DNA from 2 places in the Bacillus sp. iso_77 genome. Region 2 is predicted to be linked to the other one. Evidence: a T-box and tRNA genes for the amino acid it is inferred to sense, from the RefSeq annotation. Region 2 holds a T-box; the other holds one or more tRNA genes.

Region 1 (16,219 bases), 720 kb from region 2:
GTTTAGGGACTTTTCCATTATGGACTGTATTTCCACTATGGACTTTCCTTAAAACAGGATTTAAATACTGATCAAAGGTTCGATAACATTCTGCACAGCCAAAACGGCCTGTTTTCCTGAATTGCTGAAAAGTTAAGCCACACTTAGGACATTGATCCACTTCTCTTGCCTCTTGAAAAATAGATGATCCTTTATTCGCACTTGTGGTAAAGCTAGGATCAATATTCAATAAGCCTGATAATAAGTTGTGAATCGAGAAACCTTGGTTTCCACTCATAGCATATGAATCACTGTTTTCTTTTGCACATTGTTCACATATGTGCATTTCTTGTTTTTCTCCATTTATTACTTTCGTAAAGTGAAAAGTGGCTGGTCTCTCATTGCATTCTTGACAAATCAATCTTTTCACCCGCTTTACTTTAATTTCAAAGCATTTAACATCGCTTTCATCATCCGAGCTCTCAGTTCATCTCGTTCAGGTAAATCAATGTGTAAAACAGAACGGTCCATGACACTAATCATCATCTTTGCTTCTCTTTCGGATAAAATGTTGTTCTCAACAAGACGCATGATGATATGATCAGATGCAGCCTGTGATAAACGATGATATATTTGGGAAATAATGTTGTTCAATAAATCGACTTCATCATTCATTTTGACTTTAATGATACGGATATAGCCACCGCCGCCACGCTTACTTTCAACGATATAACCTCTTTCGCTCGTAAAGCGTGTATTGATAACATAGTTAATTTGTGAAGGTACGCATTGAAACTTATCTGCAATTTCATTGCGTTTAATTTCTAATATTTCTCGACCATTCTGATCCAAGACTTCCTTCAAATACTGCTCGATGATATCAGAAATATTTTGTGCCACTCCGCCTCCTCCTCCATTGACTTTGACTATATTTGACTTTAATCTTACTATAAATTTTTTCGATCGATTTTTCAAGATAATCGCTCAACTAACAATATTATTTCCACATTTATCTGGTGCCAAACGTCCCAAAAACACAAAAAAGACCAGTTCCGATTGGAACTGATCCTTTGACAAGCTTGGCGGCGTCCTACTCTCACAGGGGGAAACCCCCAACTACCATCGGCGCTGAAGAGCTTAACTTCCGTGTTCGGTATGGGAACGGGTGTGACCTCTTCGCTATCGCCACCAAACCTGATGGAGAGAATGTTCTCTCAAAACTAGATAACAATGTTCATTTTTCACATTAGAATATAGGTTAAGTCCTCGATCTATTAGTATCTGTCAGCTCCACATGTCACCACGCTTCCACCTCAGACCTATCAACCTGATCATCTTTCAGGGATCTTACTTCCTTGCGGAATGGGAAATCTCATCTTGAGGGGGGCTTCATGCTTAGATGCTTTCAGCACTTATCCCGTCCGCACATAGCTACCCAGCGATGCCCTTGGCAGAACAACTGGTACACCAGCGGTGCGTCCATCCCGGTCCTCTCGTACTAAGGACAGCTCCTCTCAAATTTCCTGCGCCCGCGACGGATAGGGACCGAACTGTCTCACGACGTTCTGAACCCAGCTCGCGTACCGCTTTAATGGGCGAACAGCCCAACCCTTGGGACCGACTACAGCCCCAGGATGCGATGAGCCGACATCGAGGTGCCAAACCTCCCCGTCGATGTGGACTCTTGGGGGAGATAAGCCTGTTATCCCCGGGGTAGCTTTTATCCGTTGAGCGATGGCCCTTCCATGCGGAACCACCGGATCACTAAGCCCGACTTTCGTCCCTGCTCGACTTGTAGGTCTCGCAGTCAAGCTCCCTTGTGCCTTTACACTCTGCGAATGATTTCCAACCATTCTGAGGGAACCTTTGGGCGCCTCCGTTACATTTTAGGAGGCGACCGCCCCAGTCAAACTGCCCACCTGACACTGTCTCCCTGCCCGATAAGGGCAGCGGGTTAGAAGGTCAATACAGCCAGGGTAGTATCCCACCGATGCCTCCACCGAAGCTAGCGCTCCGGTTTCCAAGGCTCCTACCTATCCTGTACAAGCTGTACCAACATTCAATATCAGGCTGCAGTAAAGCTCCACGGGGTCTTTCCGTCCTGTCGCGGGTAACCTGCATCTTCACAGGTACTATAATTTCACCGAGTCTCTCGTTGAGACAGTGCCCAGATCGTTGCGCCTTTCGTGCGGGTCGGAACTTACCCGACAAGGAATTTCGCTACCTTAGGACCGTTATAGTTACGGCCGCCGTTTACTGGGGCTTCAATTCGCACCTTCGCTTACGCTAAGCGCTCCTCTTAACCTTCCAGCACCGGGCAGGCGTCAGCCCCTATACTTCGCCTTACGGCTTCGCAGAGACCTGTGTTTTTGCTAAACAGTCGCCTGGGCCTATTCACTGCGGCTTCTCGGGGCTTTAACACCCTAAGAAGCACCCCTTCTCCCGAAGTTACGGGGTCATTTTGCCGAGTTCCTTAACGAGAGTTCTCTCGATCACCTTAGGATTCTCTCCTCGCCTACCTGTGTCGGTTTGCGGTACGGGCACCTCTCACCTCGCTAGAGGCTTTTCTTGGCAGTGTGGAATCAGGAACTTCGCTACTAAATTTCGCTCGCCATCACAGCTCAGCCTTCACGGGAAACGGATTTACCTATTTCCCAGCCTAACTGCTTGGACGCGGATATCCAATACCGCGCTTACCCTATCCTCCTGCGTCCCCCCATTGCTCAAATGGTGAGGAGGTGGTACAGGAATATCAACCTGTTGTCCATCGCCTACGCCTTTCGGCCTCGGCTTAGGTCCCGACTAACCCTGAGCGGACGAGCCTTCCTCAGGAAACCTTAGGCATTCGGTGGACGGGATTCTCACCCGTCTTTCGCTACTCATACCGGCATTCTCACTTCTAAGCGCTCCACCAGTCCTTCCGGTCTGACTTCACTGCACTTAGAACGCTCTCCTACCACTGTTCGTAAGAACAGTCCGCAGCTTCGGTGATACGTTTAGCCCCGGTACATTTTCGGCGCAGAGTCACTCGACCAGTGAGCTATTACGCACTCTTTAAATGGTGGCTGCTTCTAAGCCAACATCCTGGTTGTCTAAGCAACTCCACATCCTTTTCCACTTAACGTATACTTTGGGACCTTAGCTGGCGGTCTGGGCTGTTTCCCTTTCGACTACGGATCTTATCACTCGCAGTCTGACTCCCAAGGATAAGTCATCGGCATTCGGAGTTTGACTGAATTCGGTAACCCGGTAGGGGCCCCTAGTCCAATCAGTGCTCTACCTCCGAGACTCTTACCTTGAGGCTAGCCCTAAAGCTATTTCGGAGAGAACCAGCTATCTCCAGGTTCGATTGGCATTTCACCCCTACCCACACCTCATCCCCGCACTTTTCAACGTGCGTGGGTTCGGGCCTCCATTCAGTGTTACCTGAACTTCACCCTGGACATGGGTAGATCACCTGGTTTCGGGTCTACGACCACGTACTCATGCGCCCTATTCAGACTCGCTTTCGCTGCGGCTCCGCATCTTCTGCTTAACCTTGCACGGGATCGTAACTCGCCGGTTCATTCTACAAAAGGCACGCCATCACCCGTTAACGGGCTCTGACTACTTGTAGGCACACGGTTTCAGGATCTATTTCACTCCCCTTCCGGGGTGCTTTTCACCTTTCCCTCACGGTACTGGTTCACTATCGGTCACTAGGGAGTATTTAGCCTTGGGAGATGGTCCTCCCGGATTCCGACGGAATTTCACGTGTTCCGCCGTACTCAGGATCCACTCTGGAGAGAACAACATTTCAGTTACAGGGCTGTTACCTTCTTTGGCGGGCCTTTCCAGACCTCTTCGCTTATATCGTTCCTTTGTAACTCCGTATAGAGTGTCCTACAACCCCAAGAGGCAAGCCTCTTGGTTTGGGCTGTTCCCGTTTCGCTCGCCGCTACTCAGGGAATCGCATTTGCTTTCTCTTCCTCCGGGTACTTAGATGTTTCAGTTCCCCGGGTATGCCTTCTCATACTCTATGTATTCAAGTATGGATACTACTCCATTACGAGCAGTGGGTTTCCCCATTCGGAAATCTCCGGATCAAAGCTTGCTTACAGCTCCCCGAAGCATATCGGTGTTCGTCCCGTCCTTCATCGGCTCCTAGTGCCAAGGCATCCACCGTGCGCCCTTTCTAACTTAACCATTTCTTACTTTAGAAAGAATCACTATGTGTGATGAACTTTGCATTGCATTCAATGTGAATGTATTACTTATTGTTATCTAGTTTTCAAAGAACAATCCTGTCTCGCTAGAGACATGTTTGAAGGAATGATCCTTCAAAACTAAACAAGACGAGAAACGTACGCTGCTCCATATATCCTTAGAAAGGAGGTGATCCAGCCGCACCTTCCGATACGGCTACCTTGTTACGACTTCACCCCAATCATCTGCCCCACCTTCGGCGGCTGGCTCCATAAAGGTTACCTCACCGACTTCGGGTGTTGCAAACTCTCGTGGTGTGACGGGCGGTGTGTACAAGGCCCGGGAACGTATTCACCGCGGCATGCTGATCCGCGATTACTAGCGATTCCAGCTTCACGCAGTCGAGTTGCAGACTGCGATCCGAACTGAGAACAGATTTGTGGGATTGGCTAAACCTTGCGGTCTCGCAGCCCTTTGTTCTGTCCATTGTAGCACGTGTGTAGCCCAGGTCATAAGGGGCATGATGATTTGACGTCATCCCCACCTTCCTCCGGTTTGTCACCGGCAGTCACCTTAGAGTGCCCAACTGAATGCTGGCAACTAAGATCAAGGGTTGCGCTCGTTGCGGGACTTAACCCAACATCTCACGACACGAGCTGACGACAACCATGCACCACCTGTCACTCTGTCCCCGAAGGGAAAGCCCTATCTCTAGGGTTGTCAGAGGATGTCAAGACCTGGTAAGGTTCTTCGCGTTGCTTCGAATTAAACCACATGCTCCACCGCTTGTGCGGGCCCCCGTCAATTCCTTTGAGTTTCAGTCTTGCGACCGTACTCCCCAGGCGGAGTGCTTAATGCGTTAGCTGCAGCACTAAGGGGCGGAAACCCCCTAACACTTAGCACTCATCGTTTACGGCGTGGACTACCAGGGTATCTAATCCTGTTCGCTCCCCACGCTTTCGCTCCTCAGCGTCAGTTACAGACCAGAGAGTCGCCTTCGCCACTGGTGTTCCTCCACATCTCTACGCATTTCACCGCTACACGTGGAATTCCACTCTCCTCTTCTGCACTCAAGTTTCCCAGTTTCCAATGACCCTCCCCGGTTGAGCCGGGGGCTTTCACATCAGACTTAAGAAACCGCCTGCGAGCCCTTTACGCCCAATAATTCCGGACAACGCTTGCCACCTACGTATTACCGCGGCTGCTGGCACGTAGTTAGCCGTGGCTTTCTGGTTAGGTACCGTCAAGGTGCAAGCAGTTACTCTTGCACTTGTTCTTCCCTAACAACAGAGCTTTACGATCCGAAAACCTTCATCACTCACGCGGCGTTGCTCCGTCAGACTTTCGTCCATTGCGGAAGATTCCCTACTGCTGCCTCCCGTAGGAGTCTGGGCCGTGTCTCAGTCCCAGTGTGGCCGATCACCCTCTCAGGTCGGCTACGCATCGTCGCCTTGGTGAGCCGTTACCTCACCAACTAGCTAATGCGCCGCGGGTCCATCTGTAAGTGACAGCCGAAACCGTCTTTCATCCTTGAACCATGCGGTTCAAGGAACTATCCGGTATTAGCTCCGGTTTCCCGGAGTTATCCCAGTCTTACAGGCAGGTTACCCACGTGTTACTCACCCGTCCGCCGCTAACATCCGGGAGCAAGCTCCCTTCTGTCCGCTCGACTTGCATGTATTAGGCACGCCGCCAGCGTTCGTCCTGAGCCAGGATCAAACTCTCCGAAAAAGTACAAAACCGAAGTTTTGCTTTTCGCCAGTTTGACTGACTACCTATGATGTATCATAGGATTTTTTTATAAAAACTCGAATTAACAGGTACGTTTTGTCTTGTTTAGTTTTCAAAGATCATATTGGTGGAGCCTAGCGGGATCGAACCGCTGACCTCCTGCGTGCAAGGCAGGCGCTCTCCCAGCTGAGCTAAGGCCCCATAAAAGATGGTCGGGAAGACAGGATTCGAACCTGCGACCCCTTGGTCCCAAACCAAGTGCTCTACCAAGCTGAGCTACTTCCCGATCTTAATGGCGCGCCCGAGAGGAGTCGAACCCCTAACCTTTTGATCCGTAGTCAAACGCTCTATCCAATTGAGCTACGGGCGCTTATTTTATAATGCCGAGGGCCGGACTTGAACCGGCACGGTAGTCACCTACCGCAGGATTTTAAGTCCTGTGTGTCTGCCAATTCCACCACCCCGGCGTGGATGGTATAAGCGGAAGACGGGATTCGAACCCGCGACCCCCACCTTGGCAAGGTGGTGTTCTACCACTGAACTACTTCCGCATTACAGGATTTCTTTATGTTGTTTGGCAATGCGGGTGAAGGGACTTGAACCCCCACGTCATAAAGACACTAGATCCTAAGTCTAGCGCGTCTGCCAATTCCGCCACACCCGCATGAAAATGGTGAGCCATGAAGGACTCGAACCTTCGACCCTCTGATTAAAAGTCAGATGCTCTACCAACTGAGCTAATGGCTCGCTTTTAAAGCGACTTGTCTATCTTACCATATGAAAGTGGTGCCGGCAAGAGGACTTGAACCCCCAACCTACTGATTACAAGTCAGTTGCTCTACCAGTTGAGCTACACCGGCTTTATCTATCCTAACATTATGTAAGAATAAATATGGTGGAGGATGACGGGCTCGAACCGCCGACCCTCTGCTTGTAAGGCAGATGCTCTCCCAGCTGAGCTAATCCTCCATATTATGTCGTTTCGAATGTCTCTCGATCTGACAAATAGTATTATATAACGATAAGATATTGTTTGTAAAGACTTTTTTAAAATAATTTTTGAATTTATTTTAAAGCTATTTTTTCACATCTTTTCGTTAAGGCACCTAAAGAATTTTACCACTTGTCTCTTCATTTTAAAAGTCTTTTTTTCATTTTTTTATGTTTTTTTGTTAAAAAGGGCATTAATAGCGCTTTTTCAATGTAAAAACAGCTCTTTTAAAGCTGAAAAATGTTTGTTTCATTCCTTAAATCCTCAGATAGCGTGCATATAGAAACGAATTTTTTTATTATTTTATTTTTCCGAGAAACCATTTTGTATATTTGCTTTATATTAAATTGATCCTGGTCATTTTCCAAAAATTCGTCTCAATGTTCCCTTGCCTCATCAAACATTGTGGTGCTTAACTCAAATCTTCCTCCCCTCTCTCATTAGCAAACCAAGATGCCCTTTGCTCTCTTATGTAGGTTTCAATGATCTAGCAGCAAGCGCAGTTCACTACATATGGTTGCCAGAAGAGAAGATCCTTTTTAGACATGTTTACTCTTTCGATGTTGACTCTTAGCAAGATGAGCGAGCGACGAGATTGGATGATAAGAATTTTATAGAATGTCTAGAATTCCAGTGAAGGGGATGAAATGAATGAGTTATTGAGAATGTAGTAAAAGACCACTATTTTCAATATAAATAGATATATCATTTATTAAAACACAAAAAAGACCAGTTCCGACTGGAACTGATCCTTTGAAAAGCTTGGCGGCGTCCTACTCTCACAGGGGGAAACCCCCAACTACCATCGGCGCTGAAGAGCTTAACTTCCGTGTTCGGTATGGGAACGGGTGTGACCTCTTCGCTATCGCCACCAAACCTGATGGAGAGAATGTTCTCTCAAAACTAGATAACAATGTTCATTTTTCACATTAGAATATAGGTTAAGTCCTCGATCTATTAGTATCTGTCAGCTCCACGTGTCACCACGCTTCCACCTCAGACCTATCAACCTGATCATCTTTCAGGGATCTTACTTCCTTGCGGAATGGGAAATCTCATCTTGAGGGGGGCTTCATGCTTAGATGCTTTCAGCACTTATCCCGTCCGCACATAGCTACCCAGCGATGCCCTTGGCAGAACAACTGGTACACCAGCGGTGCGTCCATCCCGGTCCTCTCGTACTAAGGACAGCTCCTCTCAAATTTCCTGCGCCCGCGACGGATAGGGACCGAACTGTCTCACGACGTTCTGAACCCAGCTCGCGTACCGCTTTAATGGGCGAACAGCCCAACCCTTGGGACCGACTACAGCCCCAGGATGCGATGAGCCGACATCGAGGTGCCAAACCTCCCCGTCGATGTGGACTCTTGGGGGAGATAAGCCTGTTATCCCCGGGGTAGCTTTTATCCGTTGAGCGATGGCCCTTCCATGCGGAACCACCGGATCACTAAGCCCGACTTTCGTCCCTGCTCGACTTGTAGGTCTCGCAGTCAAGCTCCCTTGTGCCTTTACACTCTGCGAATGATTTCCAACCATTCTGAGGGAACCTTTGGGCGCCTCCGTTACATTTTAGGAGGCGACCGCCCCAGTCAAACTGCCCACCTGACACTGTCTCCCTGCCCGATAAGGGCAGCGGGTTAGAAGGTCAATACAGCCAGGGTAGTATCCCACCGATGCCTCCACCGAAGCTAGCGCTCCGGTTTCCAAGGCTCCTACCTATCCTGTACAAGCTGTACCAACATTCAATATCAGGCTGCAGTAAAGCTCCACGGGGTCTTTCCGTCCTGTCGCGGGTAACCTGCATCTTCACAGGTACTATAATTTCACCGAGTCTCTCGTTGAGACAGTGCCCAGATCGTTGCGCCTTTCGTGCGGGTCGGAACTTACCCGACAAGGAATTTCGCTACCTTAGGACCGTTATAGTTACGGCCGCCGTTTACTGGGGCTTCAATTCGCACCTTCGCTTACGCTAAGCGCTCCTCTTAACCTTCCAGCACCGGGCAGGCGTCAGCCCCTATACTTCGCCTTACGGCTTCGCAGAGACCTGTGTTTTTGCTAAACAGTCGCCTGGGCCTATTCACTGCGGCTTCTCGGGGCTTTAACACCCTAAGAAGCACCCCTTCTCCCGAAGTTACGGGGTCATTTTGCCGAGTTCCTTAACGAGAGTTCTCTCGATCACCTTAGGATTCTCTCCTCGCCTACCTGTGTCGGTTTGCGGTACGGGCACCTCTCACCTCGCTAGAGGCTTTTCTTGGCAGTGTGGAATCAGGAACTTCGCTACTAAATTTCGCTCGCCATCACAGCTCAGCCTTCACGGGAAACGGATTTGCCTATTTCCCAGCCTAACTGCTTGGACGCGGATATCCAATACCGCGCTTACCCTATCCTCCTGCGTCCCCCCATTGCTCAAATGGTGAGGAGGTGGTACAGGAATATCAACCTGTTGTCCATCGCCTACGCCTTTCGGCCTCGGCTTAGGTCCCGACTAACCCTGAGCGGACGAGCCTTCCTCAGGAAACCTTAGGCATTCGGTGGACGGGATTCTCACCCGTCTTTCGCTACTCATACCGGCATTCTCACTTCTAAGCGCTCCACCAGTCCTTCCGGTCTGACTTCACTGCACTTAGAACGCTCTCCTACCACTGTTCGTAAGAACAGTCCGCAGCTTCGGTGATACGTTTAGCCCCGGTACATTTTCGGCGCAGAGTCACTCGACCAGTGAGCTATTACGCACTCTTTAAATGGTGGCTGCTTCTAAGCCAACATCCTGGTTGTCTAAGCAACTCCACATCCTTTTCCACTTAACGTATACTTTGGGACCTTAGCTGGCGGTCTGGGCTGTTTCCCTTTCGACTACGGATCTTATCACTCGCAGTCTGACTCCCAAGGATAAGTCATCGGCATTCGGAGTTTGACTGAATTCGGTAACCCGGTAGGGGCCCCTAGTCCAATCAGTGCTCTACCTCCGAGACTCTTACCTTGAGGCTAGCCCTAAAGCTATTTCGGAGAGAACCAGCTATCTCCAGGTTCGATTGGCATTTCACCCCTACCCACACCTCATCCCCGCACTTTTCAACGTGCGTGGGTTCGGGCCTCCATTCAGTGTTACCTGAACTTCACCCTGGACATGGGTAGATCACCTGGTTTCGGGTCTACGACCACGTACTCATGCGCCCTATTCAGACTCGCTTTCGCTGCGGCTCCGCATCTTCTGCTTAACCTTGCACGGGATCGTAACTCGCCGGTTCATTCTACAAAAGGCACGCCATCACCCGTTAACGGGCTCTGACTACTTGTAGGCACACGGTTTCAGGATCTATTTCACTCCCCTTCCGGGGTGCTTTTCACCTTTCCCTCACGGTACTGGTTCACTATCGGTCACTAGGGAGTATTTAGCCTTGGGAGATGGTCCTCCCGGATTCCGACGGAATTTCACGTGTTCCGCCGTACTCAGGATCCACTCTGGAGAGAACAACATTTCAGTTACAGGGCTGTTACCTTCTTTGGCGGGCCTTTCCAGACCTCTTCGCTTATATCGTTCCTTTGTAACTCCGTATAGAGTGTCCTACAACCCCAAGAGGCAAGCCTCTTGGTTTGGGCTGTTCCCGTTTCGCTCGCCGCTACTCAGGGAATCGCATTTGCTTTCTCTTCCTCCGGGTACTTAGATGTTTCAGTTCCCCGGGTATGCCTTCTCATACTCTATGTATTCAAGTATGGATACTACTCCATTACGAGCAGTGGGTTTCCCCATTCGGAAATCTCCGGATCAAAGCTTGCTTACAGCTCCCCGAAGCATATCGGTGTTCGTCCCGTCCTTCATCGGCTCCTAGTGCCAAGGCATCCACCGTGCGCCCTTTCTAACTTAACCATTTCTTACTTTAGAAAGAATCACTATGTGTGATGAACTTTGCATTGCATTCAATGTGAATGTATTACTTATTGTTATCTAGTTTTCAAAGAACAATCCTGTCTCGCTAGAGACATGTTTGAAGGAATGATCCTTCAAAACTAAACAAGACGAGAAACGTACGCTGCTCCATATATCCTTAGAAAGGAGGTGATCCAGCCGCACCTTCCGATACGGCTACCTTGTTACGACTTCACCCCAATCATCTGCCCCACCTTCGGCGGCTGGCTCCATAAAGGTTACCTCACCGACTTCGGGTGTTGCAAACTCTCGTGGTGTGACGGGCGGTGTGTACAAGGCCCGGGAACGTATTCACCGCGGCATGCTGATCCGCGATTACTAGCGATTCCAGCTTCACGCAGTCGAGTTGCAGACTGCGATCCGAACTGAGAACAGATTTGTGGGATTGGCTAAACCTTGCGGTCTCGCAGCCCTTTGTTCTGTCCATTGTAGCACGTGTGTAGCCCAGGTCATAAGGGGCATGATGATTTGACGTCATCCCCACCTTCCTCCGGTTTGTCACCGGCAGTCACCTTAGAGTGCCCAACTGAATGCTGGCAACTAAGATCAAGGGTTGCGCTCGTTGCGGGACTTAACCCAACATCTCACGACACGAGCTGACGACAACCATGCACCACCTGTCACTCTGTCCCCGAAGGGAAAGCCCTATCTCTAGGGTTGTCAGAGGATGTCAAGACCTGGTAAGGTTCTTCGCGTTGCTTCGAATTAAACCACATGCTCCACCGCTTGTGCGGGCCCCCGTCAATTCCTTTGAGTTTCAGTCTTGCGACCGTACTCCCCAGGCGGAGTGCTTAATGCGTTAGCTGCAGCACTAAGGGGCGGAAACCCCCTAACACTTAGCACTCATCGTTTACGGCGTGGACTACCAGGGTATCTAATCCTGTTCGCTCCCCACGCTTTCGCTCCTCAGCGTCAGTTACAGACCAGAGAGTCGCCTTCGCCACTGGTGTTCCTCCACATCTCTACGCATTTCACCGCTACACGTGGAATTCCACTCTCCTCTTCTGCACTCAAGTTTCCCAGTTTCCAATGACCCTCCCCGGTTGAGCCGGGGGCTTTCACATCAGACTTAAGAAACCGCCTGCGAGCCCTTTACGCCCAATAATTCCGGACAACGCTTGCCACCTACGTATTACCGCGGCTGCTGGCACGTAGTTAGCCGTGGCTTTCTGGTTAGGTACCGTCAAGGTGCAAGCAGTTACTCTTGCACTTGTTCTTCCCTAACAACAGAGCTTTACGATCCGAAAACCTTCATCACTCACGCGGCGTTGCTCCGTCAGACTTTCGTCCATTGCGGAAGATTCCCTACTGCTGCCTCCCGTAGGAGTCTGGGCCGTGTCTCAGTCCCAGTGTGGCCGATCACCCTCTCAGGTCGGCTACGCATCGTCGCCTTGGTGAGCCGTTACCTCACCAACTAGCTAATGCGCCGCGGGTCCATCTGTAAGTGACAGCCGAAACCGTCTTTCATCCTTGAACCATGCGGTTCAAGGAACTATCCGGTATTAGCTCCGGTTTCCCGGAGTTATCCCAGTCTTACAGGCAGGTTACCCACGTGTTACTCACCCGTCCGCCGCTAACATCCGGGAGCAAGCTCCCTTCTGTCCGCTCGACTTGCATGTATTAGGCACGCCGCCAGCGTTCGTCCTGAGCCAGGATCAAACTCTCCGAAAAAGTACAAAACCGAAGTTTTGTTTTTCGTCAGCGTTTGACTGACTACCTATGATGTATCATAGGATTTTTTTATAAAAACTCGAATTAACAGGTACGTTTTGTCTTGTTTAGTTTTCAAAGATCATCTTCGTTATCGCTCGTAAGCGACTTTAATATCTTAACATTTCGCTTTGGTTGAAGTCAAGAACTTTTTTCATTTTCTTTTTTCAACCTCGTTGCTGTTTTGCGGCAACGAATAATAATATACCATCTGAATTCTTTTCTTGCAATAGTTTTTTTGAAAAAAGTTTCATTTTATGAAAAATAAAAAGCGCCACAGATCAAATGGCGCTTTTGTTGATGTATTAACGGTTTCTCATTTGCGGGAAAAGCAGTACATCTCTGATTGATGGAGAATTTGTTAGCAGCATGATTAATCGGTCGATACCGATTCCTAGTCCGCCTGTTGGCGGCATGCCATATTCTAATGCTTCAACAAAATCGTCATCCATGAGATGCGCTTCGTCATTTCCTTCTTCACGTTCTTTTAATTGAGCTTCAAAACGTTCTCTTTGGTCGATTGGATCATTCAGCTCGGTGAATGCATTTGCATGCTCGCGACGCACGATGAATAGCTCAAAGCGGTCCGTGAAGCGCGGGTCTTCAGGATTTTTCTTAGCTAATGGAGAAATCTCAACTGGGTGCCCGTAAATAAAAGTAGGCTGAACCAGTGTTTCTTCTACTTTTTGCTCGAAGAACTCATTGATAATATGACCTACTGTCATGTTTTTTGTGATTTCAACATCGTGATCAGCAGCATGCTGTTTTGCTTCTTCTACAGACATCTCCTGCCAGAAGTCTACACCTGTTGCTTCTTTGACTGCTTCAACCATATGGAGTCTCTTCCATTCAGGTTTTAGATCAATTTGATCTTCTCCATATTGAATTGTTGTTGTTCCCAGCACCTCTTGGGCAATATGAGCAATCAAGTTTTCCGTTAGGTTCATGATGTCTTTATAGTCTGCATATGCTTCATACAGCTCAATCATAGTAAATTCCGGGTTATGACGAGTTGAGACTCCTTCATTACGGAATACGCGACCAATCTCGTATACTTTCTCTAGACCACCGACAATTAGACGTTTTAAATGCAGCTCGATCGCAATACGCATATAAAGTGGCATATCAAGTGCATTGTGATGAGTAATGAAAGGACGAGCTGATGCACCACCAGGGATGCTATGCATTGTTGGTGTTTCAACTTCTAGGTATCCTTTTGAATCTAAGTATCTTCTCATTGATTGAATGATTTTGCTTCGCATGATGAACGTCTGCTTACTTTCTGGATTGACAATCAGGTCAAGGTAACGCTGACGATAGCGTTGTTCTACATCTTTTAGTCCGTGATATTTATCAGGGAGCGGGCGAAGTGCTTTTGTAAGAACCTCAAAGCTAGTCGCTTTAATTGAAAGTTCTCCTACATTCGTTTTAAATACGGTTCCAGTCACACCGATAATATCGCCTAGGTCCGAGCTTTTGAATAATTCGTAAGCTTCTTCTCCTACACTATCTTTACGTACATAGATTTGAATTTGTCCTTCTAAGTCTTGAATGTGTGCAAAGCCAGCTTTCCCTTTTCCGCGTTTTGTCATCATACGGCCAGCAATTGTTACTTGAGCTGCTTTTTCTTCTAAGTCTTCTTTTGAAAACTCGTCATATTCAGCAATAATTTGTGCGGATTGATGAGAACGGTCATATCGTTCACCGAATGGATCGATACCCTCTTCTCTCATTTTATTCATTTTGTCACGTCTTACTTGGAATTGATCATTTAATTCTTCGTTATTAAGCCCTTCATTACTCATTTATATCACTCCAATAATGTATTTTGCAGAGAAAAGCAGAAAAACTGCCAGTACGTGCACTAGCAGTGAGCTACAAAAAGAAAGATAGTCTTATCCTACTTTTATTCTTTGAAGCTCTTTTGCCTCGGCTTCGATCGTAAAGTCATCTAGAACTTTTACAAGCTCCGCTCTCGTTTCACTTTGATTGATTTGGTTTCTTACATCAGCATTGCCTCGGACACCTTTTAAGTACCATGCTGCATGTTTTCTCATTTCTCTGACAGCCACATGCTCGCCTTTCAGGTCTATGAGTCTGTCTAAGTGAAGTTTGCACACAGACATTTTCTCACGCACATTAGGCTCTTCTTTTAGTTCACCCGTTTCTAAATAATGAACCGTCCGGTAAATCATCCACGGGTTTCCTAGTGCGGCTCTTCCGATCATGACAGCATCTGCACCCGTTTCATCAAGCATACGTTTTGCATCTTGAGGGGTTTTGACATCTCCATTGCCGATGACTGGAATGGAAACAGATTGTTTGACCTCTTTTATAATATCCCAATTCGCTGTTCCTTCGTACATCTGCACACGTGTCCGTCCGTGAAGCGCAACCGCTTGTCCACCTGCTCGTTCAACAGCACGGGCATTTTCGATAGCGAAAATATGGTCTTCGTCCCAACCCATTCTCATTTTCACAGTAACAGGTTTATCTACAGCTTCTACGACTGCGGATACCATTTCGTAAATCTTGTTTGGATCCAGCAGCCATTTCGCTCCTGCGTCACATTTCGTGATCTTTGGTACAGGACATCCCATATTAATATCAATAATGTCCGCCGTTGTATTCTGGTCTACAAACTTGGCCGCTTCTACGAGCGTGTCCTTTTCTCCCCCAAATATCTGAAGGCTCAACGGTTTTTCACGTTCATCAATGTACAGCATGCCCATCGTTCTGGCATTATTAATCAAGATCGCTTTGTCACTGACCATTTCAGCGCAGACTAAGCCCGCTCCAAACTCTTTCACCGTGAGTCTGAAAGCAGAGTTACACACACCAGCCATTGGTGCGAGCACTACTTTGTTTTTAATTTCGATATCTCCGATTTTAAACATCATGTCCCCTCCTTTCTTCTTCAAGAATTGGTGAAAGTTCTTCCACCGTTATATTTAAAGCATCTGCTATTTGACCAACCATTTGGTTTGTTGGTAATCGATTGCCTCGCTCAATTTCCCCTAAGACAGAGACAGAGATGCCCAGTCTTTTGGCGAACCCTTCCTGAGTATACCCTTTTAGCTTTCGGTATGCACGAATTCTTCTACCCCACATGTCTTTTTCCATATGCTTACACCTTCTTGGTCTGTTACGGCGTTTATCTGGGCTTCGCCGATTTCTGGGCAAATCTCACTCATCGGAACAAGAACGAATAAACGTTCGTACATTCTAGGATGCGGCACTACAAGTTGTTCTGTTTCAATATTTTCACGATTATAAAGTAAAATGTCAAGGTCAGCTGTCCGTGGACCCCACCTCACTTCTCTTGTTCTGCCTAACTCCTGCTCAATGTTCTGAGTCAGTGATAGAAGTTCTTCAGGACGAAGCGAGGTGGAAATCTTCACAGCCATGTTCAAGAAGTCATCCTGATTCTCGTAGCCTACAGGTGTTGTCTCATATATAGATGAAATGGATTCAACTTGAACACCTGGATGTTCGTGAAGTTTTTTGACAGCTTCTTTTAAGTAGGTTTCCTTTTTTCCTATGTTTGAGCCTAAAGCGATATATGCTGTATTGTTCATGCGCGTGATCTCGTCATTTCAATGGCAACGGACTGATAGTGTCCTGGAATTGGCGGATCTGGTTTGATTACTTTTACTGTACATTCTTGAACTGTCGGAAAGTCCTTTAACACTTGG
Region 2 (16,219 bases):
TTGAAGAAATCCCTTCATTCTTTCAAATGTTTCATCATTTATTACATAAACATCAACAAGAATCGATCTCGGGACCACAAGTAGTGTTATGGAGAGAATCACTGGATAAAGAAAGTGAGTTCGAATTTGAGGTGGGGTATTCCGTCAAATCGTTAAGGTGCTCGCTTCCTCAGGGAATGACAATTCGCACGTTACCTGCAGAAGACACCATGGCAACACTCTTATTTCATTCACATTCTCCATCCGCACAAACTGCTTGTGTTGACCTGGCGACATGGATTGAACATAACGGATACCGCGTGAAAGATGATCAGCCGGGCCGAGAAATCTATTACCCATTGTCAGAAAATGAAGAAGGCAGACTCATTGAAATTCAAATTCCTATTAAGAATGAAATCAAATCGTAAACATGGCCCAAAGGAGAAACGTCACGATGCAAAATAAAACCGTTGTCTATTTACTTGCTTTAGCAGCTTTTTTAATCGGAACGATCGAATACATCATTACTGGCATTATTCAAATGGTCGCACATGATTTACATGTCACAACGTCTACTGCTGGCTTATTGGTCACATCTTTAGCACTTTCGGCCGCAATCGGTGCACCGATTGTCATCGCACTGACCATCAATATGGACCGCAGAAAAATATTAACATGGACGCTGATCACTTTTATTTTAAGTAACTTCATCACAAGTATCAGCCATTCGTTTGAAATGGTCATGATCACAAGAATTTTACAAGGAATCAGTGGGGGAACGGCGATTGTAGTGGCGATGGCGGTTGCAACTCGTCTTGTAGAACGGGAAAAAAGAGGAACAGCGATTGGCATCATTTTAATGGGATTAAGCAGCTCCTTGGTTTTAGGCGTTCCAATTGGGACATTTCTAAGCAGTATGATCGGATGGAAAGCATTATTCGCAGCCATTGGAGTGATCACGCTTATTCCGCTGATTGTGGTGTATAGGCGAATCCCCTCTATGAAAGAACAAGAGCCGGTGACGCTTCGTATGCAATTATCGATTTTAAAAGATAAGCGGATATTACTTGCGGTGGCAGTGACGCTATTTTATGTAGGTGGATATTCCACGTTATTTACCTATTTAACGCCCTTCCTGCAAGCATCAGCAAACCTTAACATCACAGAAATCAGTGGCATTTTGTTACTAGCGGGAATATGTAGCTTTTTAGGGTCAAGCCTTGGAGGGATGGCAGCAGATAAAAAAGGGCCAATCTTCACGATTTTTTCTGGCATCATCTTGCAAATCATGATGCTCATGCTACTAGCATTTGTCACAGGGAATCTCGTGATCATGGTGGCTGTTATCATGATATGGATGATCGCAACATGGAGTACATCACCAGCTCAGCAGCTATATCTAGTAACCCTTGTTCCGAAATCTCCTGATATCGCATTAAGTGTCAATACATCATTTATTCAATTCGGATTTGCTTTAGGCTCGGGGTTAGGGGGGATTGTATTGAGCAGGACATCTATATTGCACCTGAGCTGGATCAGTGCTGGAACGGTTCTTCTCGCTTTACTCATGACCATCTTGATGGTGGCGTTTGACAGAATCTCTCAGCAGAAGAGTTTGAAGGTGATGGAGCAAGGAAGGTAACATATTCAGTTTTTTATTGTGGGAACTACTTATCTCGGGTAGTTCCTTTTTTTGATTTGAAGAATGCACCAGTTGAGGAAGTTTATTTGCTACAATAGTAGTAAATATCCAAAGATTTTTAAGGGTTAATAACAAATTACTCTAAAAATGAATGCCGAAAAAGTACTGCTAGACAGGAGATATACATAATGCCAATAAGTGAGGAGATCATCAATCGGAAAGGCGCTCGAAAGGGAAGTGACATTCCTCATGACGTCTTGCCCCTTTTGAATCAAGGGGAGATAGAGAGTGTAAATTTAACTGAATGGCTAGCGGTCAATCATATGACGCTAATACAGCATGTCCTGCCGTCCCTTGGCTTAGACGATCATTTGGACTATGTTTCATCTGAAGTTGCCAAACAAAAATCTGAGTCAGGCATGAAAGCAATTTGTCTCATAGGTCATTTGTTAGATGAAGTGCTGCAGGAAGAAAATGAGGAAAAACGAGTGGAAGTCATACAGGCATGCAGTCGCCACATATCTGATAGCGTTCGCTGCTGGGCGGCTTATATGAACAAGCAGCATTCATCCTCTTTGGAAGAGAAACTAGCGTACATTCAGCCATTTGCAGCTGATCATCATTTTGGTGTTCGCGAAATTGCTTGGATGTCAGTGAGAGACAGTTTAAGTGATCAGCTCGATCAAAGTATAGAATATTTAACAGAATGGGCAAAAAGCGAGGATGAAAATATTCGCCGGTTCTCTGTAGAGTCGATCCGTCCAAGAGGTGTATGGACAAAGCATATTGAGTTATTAAAACAGGAACCAGAGAGGGCACTGCCTATTCTAGATCACCTCAAATCTGATCCATCAACATATGTTCAAGATTCTGTAGGAAACTGGCTGAATGACGCTAGTAAAGCACAGCCGAATTGGGTAAGAAACCTATGTGAACAGTGGTCAAAGGATTCTGATACAAAAGCGACTAGCAGGATTGTTAAAAAAGCCAAGAGAACGATTGTGAAGGGGAATTTGTGAAAAAGAACATGAACTAAATTTCCTTTTTTGAGGGATTCTTATCTAAATGATAGGAAATTCTTAGAGATTTGCAGGTTTATTATTCAGAAGTACTATTCTTCAGAATGGTACAAATTTCGTTTTGTTGAGTCAAAGATTGCTTTTGTAATACATAATTCAATAGAGCATATTAATTCTTCTGACTAAAACTAGAAATAATATCTATCTATAAAGAAAACAATATACAGAGAGAGTGAGTAGTACCATTGATGAATCAAGATACTTTTGCTGAATGGTTGAGAACTTATGCAAATATAAAACCATACTCTATTGGAAGATACTCTAAAGCAATTGGCACAATATCCTCAGAATTAGAAGACTATGGATTACAGAGTATTAATTTATTTAATTTAACTGATGCTGCCTTTATTGATGAAATTCTTAGTAATTCTGAGTTTAAAAAGAAAAATGAAAAAGGACACAGGATGTATAGTGTAGCTTTAAAGCATTTAAAAAAATACATTGAGTATTATTATGATTCTGAGTTACAGGCAGAGCTGTTCAAAGAGGAGCAGCAGTTTGAAAAGTACCTAATAGGAAATCCTGCTGATGTCAGCAGAGCTGATATTGAGGATAAACCAAATGATAAGCCTAAACATAGGTTAGTGAAAAATAGAAAGGTATGGAGTAGAAATCCTAATTATGCAGTTGGGGCTGTAGCTGATGCACATTATTTATGTGAGTTTGATAATCAGCATAAACACTTTATTTCTAAGTTTAATGGAGAGAATTATGTAGAGGCTCACCACTTGATACCAATGCAATATCAGGATCAATTTGATCACAGTTTAGACATCCATGCTAATATTGTTTCAATTTGTTTAGTCTGTCATAAGAAAATCCATTATGGACGATTTGAGGACAAGAAAGAAATATTAGATAAGCTATTTCACAGTAGGAGAGAGAGACTTCTTAAATGTGGAATTGATATAGAAATTTCACAGCTATACACGTATTATCAGGATTGAGAAATCTAAGGGAATTATGGCTGGCTTAAGATTACTATCCAAATTAGGATACTAATTGAGTATTTAATACAAATTGATTATAGCCTAAGTACAGTCACTCAAAATGTCATTTGAAGAATAAAATTCAATAGCACTGTACAAAATAAATCTTTACATCATTCCCCATCATCATGTAATATATGGAGAAATCAAAAGCGAAGAAAAGGACATGAGCAGCTTTTATCGGTTCACAGAGAGGGAAGTCACGGTGAAATCTTCCTAACGCAGAAAAGTTGTCTTACCACCTTTGAGCTGTATTGGGGAAATTACAGTATCCAATACCGTCTACGCCACGTTACGGCACCAGAGCCATAAAGCGAATACGCATTATGGGAATTTGGGTGGAACCACGGATCACACATTCGTCCCTTTATGAGGGATGGGTGTGTTTTTTTGTTTACTTTTATAGCATGATTGCTTTGAAAAGGACATGAGCAGCTTTTATCGGTTCACAGAGAGGGAAGTCACGGTGAAATCTTCCTAACGCAGAAAAGCTATCTTACCACCTTTGAGCTGTATTGGGGAACATTGCAGTATCCAATACCGTCTACGCCACGTTACGGCGCCAGAGCCATAAAGCGAATACGCGTTATGGAAATTTGGGTGGAACCACGGATTACACATTCGTCCCTCTATGAGGGATGGGTGTGTTTTTTTATTTCAAAAAAGAGAAAGGTGTGTCAGTGATGAGAGAAAAAATGGTAAAAATTCAATTTCCAGATGGAAAGATCAAGGAGTTCTCCGCAGGTACGACAGTCGCAGAGGTTGCCTCCCATATTAGCCCAAGTTTAAGAAAAAAAGCAGTAGCGGGAAAGATCAATGATCAGACAGTGGACTTAAGTTATCCGTTAAACAACGATGCGGGGGTTTCGATTCTAACACTTGATTCAAAAGAAGGGCTGGAAGTGTTACGTCATACAGCTGCACATGTATTAGCCCAAGCTGTGAAAAGGTTATATGACAATGTGACACTGGGGATCGGACCTGTCATTGAGAATGGATTTTACTATGATATGAAGCTGAATCAAACGTTAAGCGTAGAGGATTTGGCAATGATTGAAAAAGAGATGAAAAACATCATAAACGAGAATCACCTTATTCAAAGAATGGAGGTCTCTTACAAAGAAGCTGAAGTGATGTTTGCACATGATCCATATAAACTGGATATTTTAAAAAATCTCCCTCGACAAGAAGCCATCACGATTTATCAGCAAGGAGAATTTATAGATTTGTGCCGTGGACCTCATTTGCCTTCTACAGGGTATTTAAAGGCATTTAAACTAATGCGTGTGGCAGGGGCATATTGGCGGGGAGATAGCAATCAGGATGTCTTGCAGCGAGTGTATGGTGTAGCATTTCAGCATCCAAATCATCTAGCTGATTATCTTCATTTCATGGAAGAAGCAAATAAACGTGATCACCGGAAATTAGGGAAACAGTTATCCCTCTTTATGTTTTCAGAAGAAGCGCCAGGCATGCCGTTTTATTTACCAAAAGGTCAGATTGTCAGAAATGAATTAATGGCCTTTTCTAGAGAAGTGAGAGGTCAAGCGCAATATGAAGAAGTAAGTACTCCATTTATGATGAACCAAGAACTTTGGGAAAAGTCAGGCCATTGGGATCATTATCATGAGAATATGTATTTCTCAGAAGTAGACGATACAAGTTTTGCTTTAAAACCGATGAACTGTCCAGGGCATATGCTCATGTTCAAAAATAACTTATATTCCTATAGAGACCTTCCAATTAGAATGTCTGAATTTGGTCAAGTGCATCGTCATGAATTTAGCGGAGCATTAAATGGATTGTTCAGGGTCAGAACATTTTGCCAAGATGATGCCCATATTTTTTTAAGAGAAGATCAAATCGAAGCTGAAATCAAACGGATTTTTCAATTAGTTGATCATGTGTATCGGACATTTGGTTTTGAGTATTCAGTCGAACTATCCACTCGCCCAGAAAAAGCATTAGGGGATGACGCTATTTGGGATATATCCGAAATAGCGCTAAAAAATGTGCTTGATCAGTTAAAGATTAACTACTACTTAAATGAAGGAGATGGGGCATTTTATGGTCCGAAGATCGACTTTCATATTCAAGATGCACTAAAGCGGAGCCACCAGTGCGCCACAATTCAGCTGGATTTTCAAATGCCAGAGAAATTTGATTTAACATATATCAACGAGAAAAATGAAAAGGTGCGGCCAGTTGTCATTCATAGTGCCATTTTTGGTTCACTTGACCGGTTCCTTGGTATTCTCATTGAACATTTTGCCGGCGTCTTCCCGTTATGGCTCGCACCAATCCAAGTACAAATCATACCTGTCTCAAGCGTTCACCTTGATTACTGCATAGAGGTGCAGCAGCAATTAAGAAATATCGGAATTAGAGTCACAATCGATGAACGGAATGAAAAACTCGGCTATAAAATGAGAGAAGCACAAATGCAAAAAATTCCTTATATCGCTGTCATTGGAGATACAGAAATGCAAGAAAAAACACTGAACATCAGACAACATGGAGAAAAAATGTCAAAGCTGCTGTCTATTGATGACTTTAAACACTTGGCAGCCCAGCAAATAAAAGACAGAACAGCTCAAATATGATGTGCTGATTTCATGAAGAAGGAAAAGACGTCCATTGAATGTGGACGTCTTTTCATTTGTGAAAAAGCCGAATTGACAATTGAAAGGGAAAATATTGAAACATTTTTTCGTTAAAATCGTAATAAGGATAGAGCGTTTATCAGAAAAATTTGAAACGAGGAGGAGTTTATCACATGGAACAAGCTGCACTAAAAAAGATGAGGACAAAACAAATCGCTATCTCTAATTTATTTGTCGGACTTATGATCATCATTTTTTTTATGTTGATTCAAATTGTTAAAATCAAACTGACACATTTCCTTTTTTGTTTAGGAATTCTAATGCTTATTCAAGGCATTTTAGGCTTTATTAGAAAAGGAACAACAAAGTCTTTCATACCTATTTTAGAGCAGGTAGCTATTTATGAAAAAGAGAAATTAGGGAAAGAGTGGGAAAAGGAAAAACGGTTAGATCATGTGTGGAAAATCATATTGAGTGTCATTATGTTTATTCAATCATTCACTTTACAAAATGTGGATAATGCATTCAGTGACGTCGATCCTGCATTGATCATTTTCTTGTTTTTGATGGTTCTAGCCATTTTAAATATAAGCATGCTTTTTCGTTTTAGAAAAATTGACCGATCGACTGTAGGTGAATTAACAGGCTACACAAAAGAGTCAAATATAATGGCAATCGCTTTAGGATTTTTTATGGCAATCATCATCTTCATCTTTATCGTTATTTTTGTTCTTCCATAAAACATCATCATTTTGAGGTGAATTCATTGAATGCAAACATTCAACAACTAATCGATCAGACAAAGGCGAAATTTGGCTTAGATCTTTACTACCTAAAAAGACACAGTTTTCATCGCTACGTCAATATGTTCAATGAAACGGTGTATACATTGAATATGGAATGGTTTCCCTCTCATGAAACGGAACCCGAGGACCATGATCTAAACCCAGACGGCACAGCTGTCATTGAAGTGAACTTGAATACAGGACAGACCGAGTCGGTTATTTTTGTTATGGACAAAACCTATGCGCAGCATGGTGTCACGTTTAAGAGACCTTATCCAGCTCATGTCATTCAATGGATCGAACAAGAAACAGGATTGATCTATGGAGAGCATTTTCATATGCATCAGAAGGAGAAAGGGGAACTTTCTTTCGAAGAAGCAATAGATGGTGTGAAAGTAGCACCTTCAGGCAGAATCGAAGTGAAATGGAATGAACATGGACAGCTCATGTACTTTACACACCACGGTCCATTTTTAGCCAAAACATTACTGAAAGATGAGGAATATGTGCTTTCCCTTGATCAGGTGAAGAACTTAGCCAAGCAGCAAGTACAGATGTTTCAATGGCCTTCCTTCGAGCACAATCAAATCCGTTCTATTTATGCTTTAGAAGAAATCTATGTGAAGAACGATGGAACGGGAACTCTTCCGTTTGAGGTTGGGCGTGAAGAAACGCATTGTATACACATGAATGAAGTCATTGAGTGGAATGAACTGATAAACAATGCCTTTGAAAAAAAGGAAATGGACATTCATGAGGACATTTCAGCTGAACAAGCTTTCTCATTGGAACCGTCACCAGATTCCCTCCCGATATCAAAAGAAGACCAGGATGAGTGTATCAAAGCGGTTCGAACCTTTTTGGCGCAAAAATATTCAAACGATACAGGGAAGTGGGTTCTAAAAACACTCCAACGTGATCATGGATACATCCATGCGATATTAAAAACGAATGAGCAAGAAGGCTGTGGATTTATGGATAAAATCAAGGTCTTCATTGATGCCAACACTTTTGAAGCCATTAATTACATATATAAAAAAGAGATGTTTCAAGTATGTGGGATACTCAATCCATCTCAAACAGCTAGTGAAATCACCATAACTCAGAAACAAGCCTTTGAAACATTGAGAGAACGCCTCGAACTTACACCCATCTATGTCTATGACGATGTGCAAAAACAATATGTTTTATGCGGCAAGCTCGATTGTCATGATGGCGTTGATGCAGTGAGCGGCGAAGTGTTCTCTTTGACAGACTTTTCATAACTTCCAAAAGAACAGTCAGTGCTGTTCTTTTTTTTGTCCCATCTCCCTCTTTTTTGCAGAAAAATGGAATTTTGTAGCAGGAAGTTGTCGTTTCATCACGAAAGAAAACAGGTAAGAATATGATCATAGGTCCATTGTTTGAATTCGTGGTGGAGTCAATGAGATGACATAGGAAACGTTATACATATTGAACATTCGTGACAGTACAGTCGATCTACAGTTCATGTCTAAAAAGTGAGTGATCATGTCTCAAGCCGTATGCGAAAATACGTGTACCGAGATCATATGATGAGTTGGTTCCGTTTGTTTTTAGGTGAGTTTGAAGCCAAGTTAGAAGAAAGTGAGGATATCTACCTTGAGTACATTGGAAGTGTTTCGTCAGTTTTTGGTTGACCATTATCCTGCGTTACAAGATGAGCTTTGGCTGAAAGATGTTGATACCCTTCGAATCTCTCCTATTCTTCATCCTTTTCTGAAAAGCAAGCTGCCAGAAGGGATTGAAAAATTCACTTGTGTCCTATTCACGCAGCAAACAGATCAAACCACTGCCCCGCTCAAAGTATACCTTTTATTAGATGAATATGGGCAATCGCTTTACGCCATTGATTTGATGAATGAACAAATCGTGCTTCATTAATACAGAACCAAAAAGCTGCTTGAGAATATCTCAGCAGCTTTTTTTTATGATGAACATTAGTTTGTCATATCAACCAATCTTCGGTGTAAGTTGTCCAATTCTTTTTTTGTTGGAAAAGAGCTGATCAGCAGCGTAGATCGACCGAATTGAAGAGGAAGCTCAGTATCGGTCACAATCATATCAACCCCAAGTTGATCCATCGTGACATCATTTAACGAATTTTCTGGACTTGTGAAAATGTGAATGAGAGGAGGCACGCTTAATTTAATTAAATCAGCAATAAACAAACTATGATAATAACCTAATGTTGAAGTAACAAAAATGTTCAGCACGTTTCTCCGTTCCATCTCCAAATGAACAAGCCCTCTCCAGGAAGATGTAATGATACGAATCAATTCCCGTTCATTTTTCACAAAAGAAGCGAGGATATCGTCTGTTTTTAACTCTTGGATGATATGACTAATCCTCGAATAGAAGTAAGGAAACTGTTTTTTCACCTCTGATAAATAGCTCGATTTCTTTTTGAAAAGGAATCCATCTCTCACGGTAATTTCATTGGAATACACATAATATTGGAGAAGAACGAGTGTCATCACCTTACGATTTGCTATTTCTTGATGAAAAATCGACTCCAACTGGGTGATAAATGAATGAATGGCATCATAGAGGCGTGGTGTATGCGACTGAAAGAACGTCAATTTTTCTTCGACAGTTTCAATTGATTTAAAGTGTCCAATAGCTGGTTCGATCAATAGCAAAAAGACAAATTCATGATGATCCAGCGTCACATCAAATACGTCTTTGGCCATTCGGCAGATGTGCTCTTCCCATCTTCTAATTTGATCATAGATTCCTTTAGCTGTAGAGGTTTGTTTTTCTTCATTCATTGAGTATGTATATTTACGGCTGATTGTAAAACCTTTTCGCATTCGGTGAATGGAAACGCCGAGCCACAGGCAGTATTTATCTATCGCGACATCTGGTACATTGACTTCGAGCACCTGAAATAGTTCTTGTAATAAATGAACTGCGTCTTGTTTTTGAATATCATCAAATGGCCAAAGCCGGCTTCCGTACACTTCAAATAAAAATTCAACAAAGAATTGACGAATCTCCTTCTCATTTCCATGAAACTGCATACTATCTGGGCGTAACTCGATGTCATAGGATGTAAGGATCGAGTTGATTTTATGAATCGTGTTATATAATGTGGATCTACTGATATTCAGCGTGTCCATCCATTCATAGAAAGATCTGTTTTCTTCAAAAAAAATGCCGTCAATCAATCGAATTTCAATCGTATCCTTTAGAATTTCTTTGATATAGTAATCCACTCGTATCGTCTGCGTATTACAAATGGATATGCCTTGTCTTGGCTTTATGTGGATTAACGGTTCTCCATTCTCGGTTTGGAACGATTTCATTTGTTCTATATCGCTTTGAATGGCTCGAACAGAACCGATATGTTCATTCGATATCTCTTGAAGGCTCCACCACTTATTTTTGGATACAAGCAATTTTAAAATGTTTATCCATCTCTTTGATTTATTATCAATGAGCTCCATCAAACAACTAACTCCTTTCTTTGGCTTACCTCTATATATTATGAAGTTCAGATGAAGAACATTTGAGCTCAAAATAGGCATGAAATGATTGTAATGTTTTGCCTAAATCGTTTTGTCTACACTTTTGATGATAAATGAGAAAAAAATTAGACGAAAACAAATGTTATTCGCTGATTCTCCATATTTTTCTTTTAAAAGGTGATAAGTATGCCATGAATCCTATAAAAATGGATCATTTTGTTTATTTTTTTGCTGCTTAAACGGTAAATGTAAGAATAAAAAGCATCGGCTTTTTGATTACCATATGGAAGGGAGTAGAAGGAATGCGATCTATATGATGCTGAACTATCTCACCATACATACCATATGAGTCATGCTTGTTTTATATGAACGTTCTATATGTGAGTACATGCTTATATATGCATGTACTAATCATTTGTTGTTCGTTCCAGTATAAATAGAAAAATTCACATGTCTTCTTTTCATGTTCCCTCTCACTATTCCCCATTGCTATAGACCCCTATCCAGCTACTATATCTACTACTCATGATGACCTTTCAAACTCATGATTGATCAACTCATTTTATTCATAGGGTCTTAAGGTGCAATTTTTAGAAAAATTTGATCAGAAGCGGAGTGATTGATCAGGCAGTATACAAATGATTTTTTAATCGTTGTTGAAAAATAATTGTAGAAAAGGGTGGATGTATTGAAAAGAATATTGTCGGTGGCACTGATGACCGTGTTAGTCATACAGTCTAGTATATTAGGAATCTTGCCTTTAGCAGGGGCACATGCTAAAGACATTCAAGAGAATATTTATGGGAATATTGAGTTTGCTGATAGCGAAGGAAACAAGTTATCAAGCATAGAAGATCAGCAAGTTAGAAAGGCCATTGTGCATTGGTCTATTAAAGGAATTGATCTCAAAAAGCAATATCCTTATATTCTCTCTCTTCCTTCAGTCATTCAGGTAGAGAAGGAGCAGAAAGAACTCATTACTGTCGATGACATACCTGTTGGTGAGTATACCGTTTCGAAACAAAATGAAGTGACGGTCACATTCAATGAGGATATTGAGCTTGATCCGAATTTAGAAGGATCTATAGATATTGACGTCACCAGTATAGCTGAGAAAAAAGAGAAAACAAAGCAAAACGAGCGTGAAGAAAATCTTTCAAAAGATGATTCAACCTCATCGGAGAAAGACAAAGCTGCTAACAATCAAGAAACTGTTCAAAAGACACAAAGTGATGAAGATGAGTTACTAAAAAACAAAGTGAACGTGTCTAATCGTGTAGGATTGCAAAGTGTCTCAAAACAAATGACGATCCAAGAAAATCTTCTCACTGATGCGCAATTGATATTTGAAGATCAAGAAGGAAATTCAGTAGAAAGGCCTGATATCAACTCACTGATTTCCATTAACTATAAGTGGGCCATCCCGAATGGTCATAACTATAATGGCGGCGATGAATTCCATTTCAAGGTTCCAGAGGAATTAGTCATTTATGAAAAAATCGATCGTCTCGAGATGAAATTTAATCAATCGACCATCGGTTATTTTTCTGTAGATGAAAGCGGAAATGCCTCCATCGAGTTCACAGATTTTATTAAACAATATTCAAATATCCAAGGAACACTTCAAGTATGGACACAATTAGATAAAAAAACAGTGATCACTGAAGAAAAAGAAGTGGTGATTACCCCGATTGAAGGCAAAGATGCGATATCGATCCCGATTCAATACATTCCAAATGGTCCAAATGTCTCTAAAAAGGGAGAACCCAATCGATCTTACAATGCTGAAACCATTCAATGGACAGTCGATTTTAATATGGACTTAGATGATGTGAAACAAGCGAAACTGTTAGATCCGATTCAAGAAGGTCAAGCGTTAAAAAAAGATTCAATCAAGCTTTATCGTGTAGATACAAAGCTAAATGGTGAAACATCGCTTGGACAGCTGCTTGACGAAAACCACTACACAATCGGCCAAACAGCAGATGGTCAAGATTTCACGATTGAATTTAAAGATGACGTGCATCTCGCTTACCGTTTAATGTATGAAACGGACATTACGAATCAAGATCAGTCTGCGTTTCGTAATAAAGCGTCCCTTGTTTCTGCTGATAAAGTGATTAGTTCAGCAGAAGGAACAGTGAATGTGACAAGAGGCAGTCCTTTAAATAAAAAAGCCGCCCACTACGATCCAGTCACACAAACGATTACTTGGGAAATTCGGTATAACTATAACGAAAAAAAGCTGGCTCAAAAGGATGCTTTGATAGAAGACTTCTTTAACGGTACACAGGCGCTAATATCTGACTCAATTCAAGTCAAAGAAGTCACAATTGATCAGAACGGCAACGAAGCAGGAACAAAAGCATTTGAAAATTACGTGGTTCAACCTCAAAAAAAGGATGAACAAAACGGGTTTACCTTGCAATTCAATCAAGAAATTCAATCGGCTTATCTCATCACATATCAAACAAAAGCAACTGATCGAATTTTCGAAGCTGAAGAGATTATCAATACTGTGACAGCTGGCAAAGAGAGCAAACAAGCGAAGCAAAGAATTGATCAGCAAATCCTAACGAAAAACCACGGAACACCGAATTACAAGAACAAGACCATTCCATGGCATATCACCTTTAACAAAGATCAACAAACCATGAACAACGTGATATTAAAAGATACGTTCACAAACGAAGGATTGACGCTGCAAAAAGATAGTTTAAAAGTGACGACAGGTAATACAGTGCTTGAAGAAGGCACAGATTATCAAATCGTTGAACATGCAAATGGATTTGATATTCAATTTACGAAAGAAATCAAGACAGAACATACCGTCACATATACAACGTCTTTTGATTATGAAAAAAGAGCAGATAAAGATCAAAAGAACCTGCGTAACCATGTAAAACTTGAATGGATAAATGAAGATGGCAAGGATTTGACGAAGGAAAATCAATCTGTCTTTACGCCTGACACATACACGCAGTCAAATGGATTCAAGAACGGAACATATGATGCAAAGAAAAAAGAGATCACATGGAATATTGGTGTGAACTATAATTTGAAACATCTAGAAGAGGCAAAAATCGAGGATTTCATTCAAGGAAATCAGCGTTTGCTTAAAGATTCAATTATCGTCTACTCGCTTGATTTACAAGGCGGGGAAAATGGTGCGGAAGAAAAAGAAGTATTAGCGAAAGAACATTATGACATCAAATTCCTTGAAAATGAAAAGGGAGAATCAGGCTTCGAAGTCATTTTCAAACATGCCATTGACTCCCCATACAAAATCACGTATCAAACAAGTGTTGAAGGAATGGATTTAGTACAGAAAACCTACGAAAATAAAGCGACCCTTTATGATGGAAAGACGAAAGAATCAGATGTGAATGCTGTGGTGTCCATTCCAAATGGAGGGAAATACACGAGCAAATCAGGAAATCAACAAGGGAAAGTCATTGATTGGAAACTGAATATCAACTTTGGTCAATCAACAGTCCAAGATGCGACGATTATAGACCATCCGAGCAGTAACCAAGCCATAATAGAAAACTCATTTCATCTGTATTCGACAACAATAGATGAAAAGGGGCAAGTGACCAAAAAGGAAGAACTGGAAAAAGGGAAGGATTATGAACTAGACCTTGAATTCGATCCAGATTCTTTTCAAATCAAATTTAAAGAAGAAATCACGAGACCCTATATTTTAGAATACCAATCTCTCATTTTAGATAAGGTGGGAAGTACACTTCAAAACGAAGTAACGTTTAGAGGTGAAAATGTAAAAGAAATCAAAAAGGAATCCGAAGCCTCAATTGTGGTCAAACGTACCGCTGGCATGGGAGATGGCACAGGAGCGATTGGCGCTTTAACCATTCATAAGGTAGATGCGAGTAGTGGAAAAGCGCTAAAAGGAGCAAGCTTTTCACTGACAGATGCTGCGAGCGGTATCGTCATTGGAACAAAGACAACAGATGAAGAAGGAGCTCTTCGATTTGATCGTCTTCTGTATGGTGACTATATCGTGACAGAAGAGAAAGCACCTGATGGTTATTTGAAAACGAAGGAACCGATCAATGTCACGATTGATCAGCCTTACGAATCAGGAGATCAAGCGAAAACAGGAAATAGCATGACGGTGCAAAACCAAGAAATCCGTCAGCATGTCAAGCTCACGAAAAAAGATAAAGAAACGGGTGCGGCATTAGAAAATGCAGAATTTGAACTGAAAAATGAATCTGGAGATACCGTCCAAACCGATTTGAAAACGGATGAAAAAGGAGAAATCCTTTTCAAACATCTTGAGCCAGGTTCCTATTATTTTGTTGAGACAAACGCACCAAAAGGCTATCAATTAAATCAGCAAAAATGGCCGTTCACCATTAAAGAAAATCAAACAGAAACAACGGTTGTCACCGCAGTAAATGACATCATCAAAGGCTCTGCAGAATTGAGCAAAATAGGTGAAGGCGGAGAGAGACTAGAAGGTGCACAGTTCAAGCTCTTAGATCAAGACGGACATGAGCTAAATGGTTCGCTTGTCACAGGAGAAAATGGCAAGATCACGATCAACGAACTAAGACCGGGTACGTATCAGCTCATTGAAACAAACGCACCAGACGGTTATGTATTAGATGAAACGCCAATTAAATTTGAAGTACCACTTGATCCAAAGGAACCAGTCGTCATTTCGCAAAAGAACCTATATGAAACAAGTGCATTAGAAGTGATGAAAGAAGGGGAAGATAGCAAGAAACTTCAAGGGGTTCGATTTGAAATCCTGAATCAAAATGACGAAGTTGTGCGTAAAGATTTGACAACAAATGAAGATGGGAAGATTTTGGTCGATCACCTCAAACCGGGCAAATATCAGCTTGTGGAGACAGAGAGTATTGATGGTTACCAAAAGAAAAATAAACCTTATCCGTTTACCATCGAAATCGCACAAAAAAAACCGGCAGAGATCAAAGTGATCAATGATCTCAAAACTGGAGATGTTCAGCTTACGAAACTCGGTGAAAAGAATGATGTGCTTGAAGGAGCAGAATTCAAGCTAGTAGATGCAAATGGAAAAGAGATAAAAACAGGTCTCGTCACAGATGAGAACGGGAAGATCATCGTAAACGATCTGAAACCTGGAACCTATCAGTTTGTTGAAACGAAGGCGCCATTCGGTCATGAGCTTGACGAAACACCTGTTACTTTTGCTATTCCATTTAACCCTGAGAAGCTGGTCAGTGTGACAAAAGAAAATAGCCGCACAACTGGCGGAGTGCTGTTACACAAAAAAGGTGAAGATGGGAAATCATTAGAAGGGGTTGTCTTTGATCTATCTGATGCCAAAGGAAAGATAGTGGCAGGAGGAGAAGGGATTACAACCAATCAGGATGGAAAGATTACCTTCACAGGTCTAAAACCTGGAACCTATCAATTTGTTGAAAGAAAGAGTCTTGAAGGCTATGAATTGAGTACGAAACCACTTGTCTTTGAAGTTGAATTAGGTCAAAAAGAATTGATTCAAGTGGAAGCCATCAATCAGCTCAAGAAAGGTTCTGTAGAACTCACAAAAATAGGGGAAGAAAAAGAAAGATTGAAAGGCGCAGAATTTACACTTTTCAATGACGATGGTAAAGAATTGATGTCAGGTTTAACAACCA

Evidence for each region. The T-box of region 2 lies ahead of thrS (threonine--tRNA ligase). A T-box ahead of a tRNA ligase gene usually reads a tRNA of that ligase, here a tRNA-Thr.
Region 1: it encodes a tRNA-Thr, which carries the amino acid that the T-box ahead of thrS (threonine--tRNA ligase) is inferred to sense. The anticodon was not compared.

The regions. Positions count from the first base shown of each region.
Region 1 is NZ_CM149683.1:89,230-105,448, reverse strand. It holds gene AC0VYC_RS00575 (UvrB/UvrC motif-containing protein) at 1-400, opposite strand, end outside; gene AC0VYC_RS00570 (CtsR family transcriptional regulator) at 415-879, opposite strand; rRNA gene rrf (5S ribosomal RNA) at 1,057-1,172, opposite strand; rRNA gene AC0VYC_RS00560 (23S ribosomal RNA) at 1,234-4,164, opposite strand; rRNA gene AC0VYC_RS00555 (16S ribosomal RNA) at 4,347-5,895, opposite strand; tRNA gene AC0VYC_RS00550 (tRNA-Ala) at 6,021-6,096, opposite strand; tRNA gene AC0VYC_RS00545 (tRNA-Pro) at 6,105-6,181, opposite strand; tRNA gene AC0VYC_RS00540 (tRNA-Arg) at 6,189-6,265, opposite strand; tRNA gene AC0VYC_RS00535 (tRNA-Leu) at 6,277-6,362, opposite strand; tRNA gene AC0VYC_RS00530 (tRNA-Gly) at 6,375-6,446, opposite strand; tRNA gene AC0VYC_RS00525 (tRNA-Leu) at 6,477-6,559, opposite strand; tRNA gene AC0VYC_RS00520 (tRNA-Lys) at 6,567-6,642, opposite strand; tRNA gene AC0VYC_RS00515 (tRNA-Thr) at 6,680-6,755, opposite strand; tRNA gene AC0VYC_RS00510 (tRNA-Val) at 6,789-6,864, opposite strand; rRNA gene rrf (5S ribosomal RNA) at 7,647-7,762, opposite strand; rRNA gene AC0VYC_RS00500 (23S ribosomal RNA) at 7,824-10,754, opposite strand; rRNA gene AC0VYC_RS00495 (16S ribosomal RNA) at 10,937-12,485, opposite strand; gene lysS (lysine--tRNA ligase) at 12,830-14,329, opposite strand; gene dusB (tRNA dihydrouridine synthase DusB) at 14,420-15,421, opposite strand; gene AC0VYC_RS00480 (helix-turn-helix domain-containing protein) at 15,414-15,647, opposite strand; gene folK (2-amino-4-hydroxy-6-hydroxymethyldihydropteridine diphosphokinase) at 15,599-16,102, opposite strand; gene folB (dihydroneopterin aldolase) at 16,099-16,219, opposite strand, start outside.
Region 2 is NZ_CM149683.1:804,738-820,956, forward strand. It holds gene AC0VYC_RS03970 (MerR family transcriptional regulator) at 1-407, shown strand, start outside; gene AC0VYC_RS03975 (MFS transporter) at 434-1,621, shown strand; gene AC0VYC_RS03980 (DNA alkylation repair protein) at 1,810-2,640, shown strand; gene AC0VYC_RS03985 (HNH endonuclease) at 2,886-3,647, shown strand; T-box leader at 3,836-4,059, shown strand; T-box leader at 4,097-4,321, shown strand; gene thrS (threonine--tRNA ligase) at 4,373-6,292, shown strand; gene AC0VYC_RS03995 (hypothetical protein) at 6,466-7,032, shown strand; gene AC0VYC_RS04000 (hypothetical protein) at 7,050-8,342, shown strand; gene AC0VYC_RS04005 (hypothetical protein) at 8,698-8,979, shown strand; gene AC0VYC_RS04010 (helix-turn-helix domain-containing protein) at 9,036-10,544, opposite strand; gene AC0VYC_RS04015 (SpaA isopeptide-forming pilin-related protein) at 11,245-16,219, shown strand, end outside.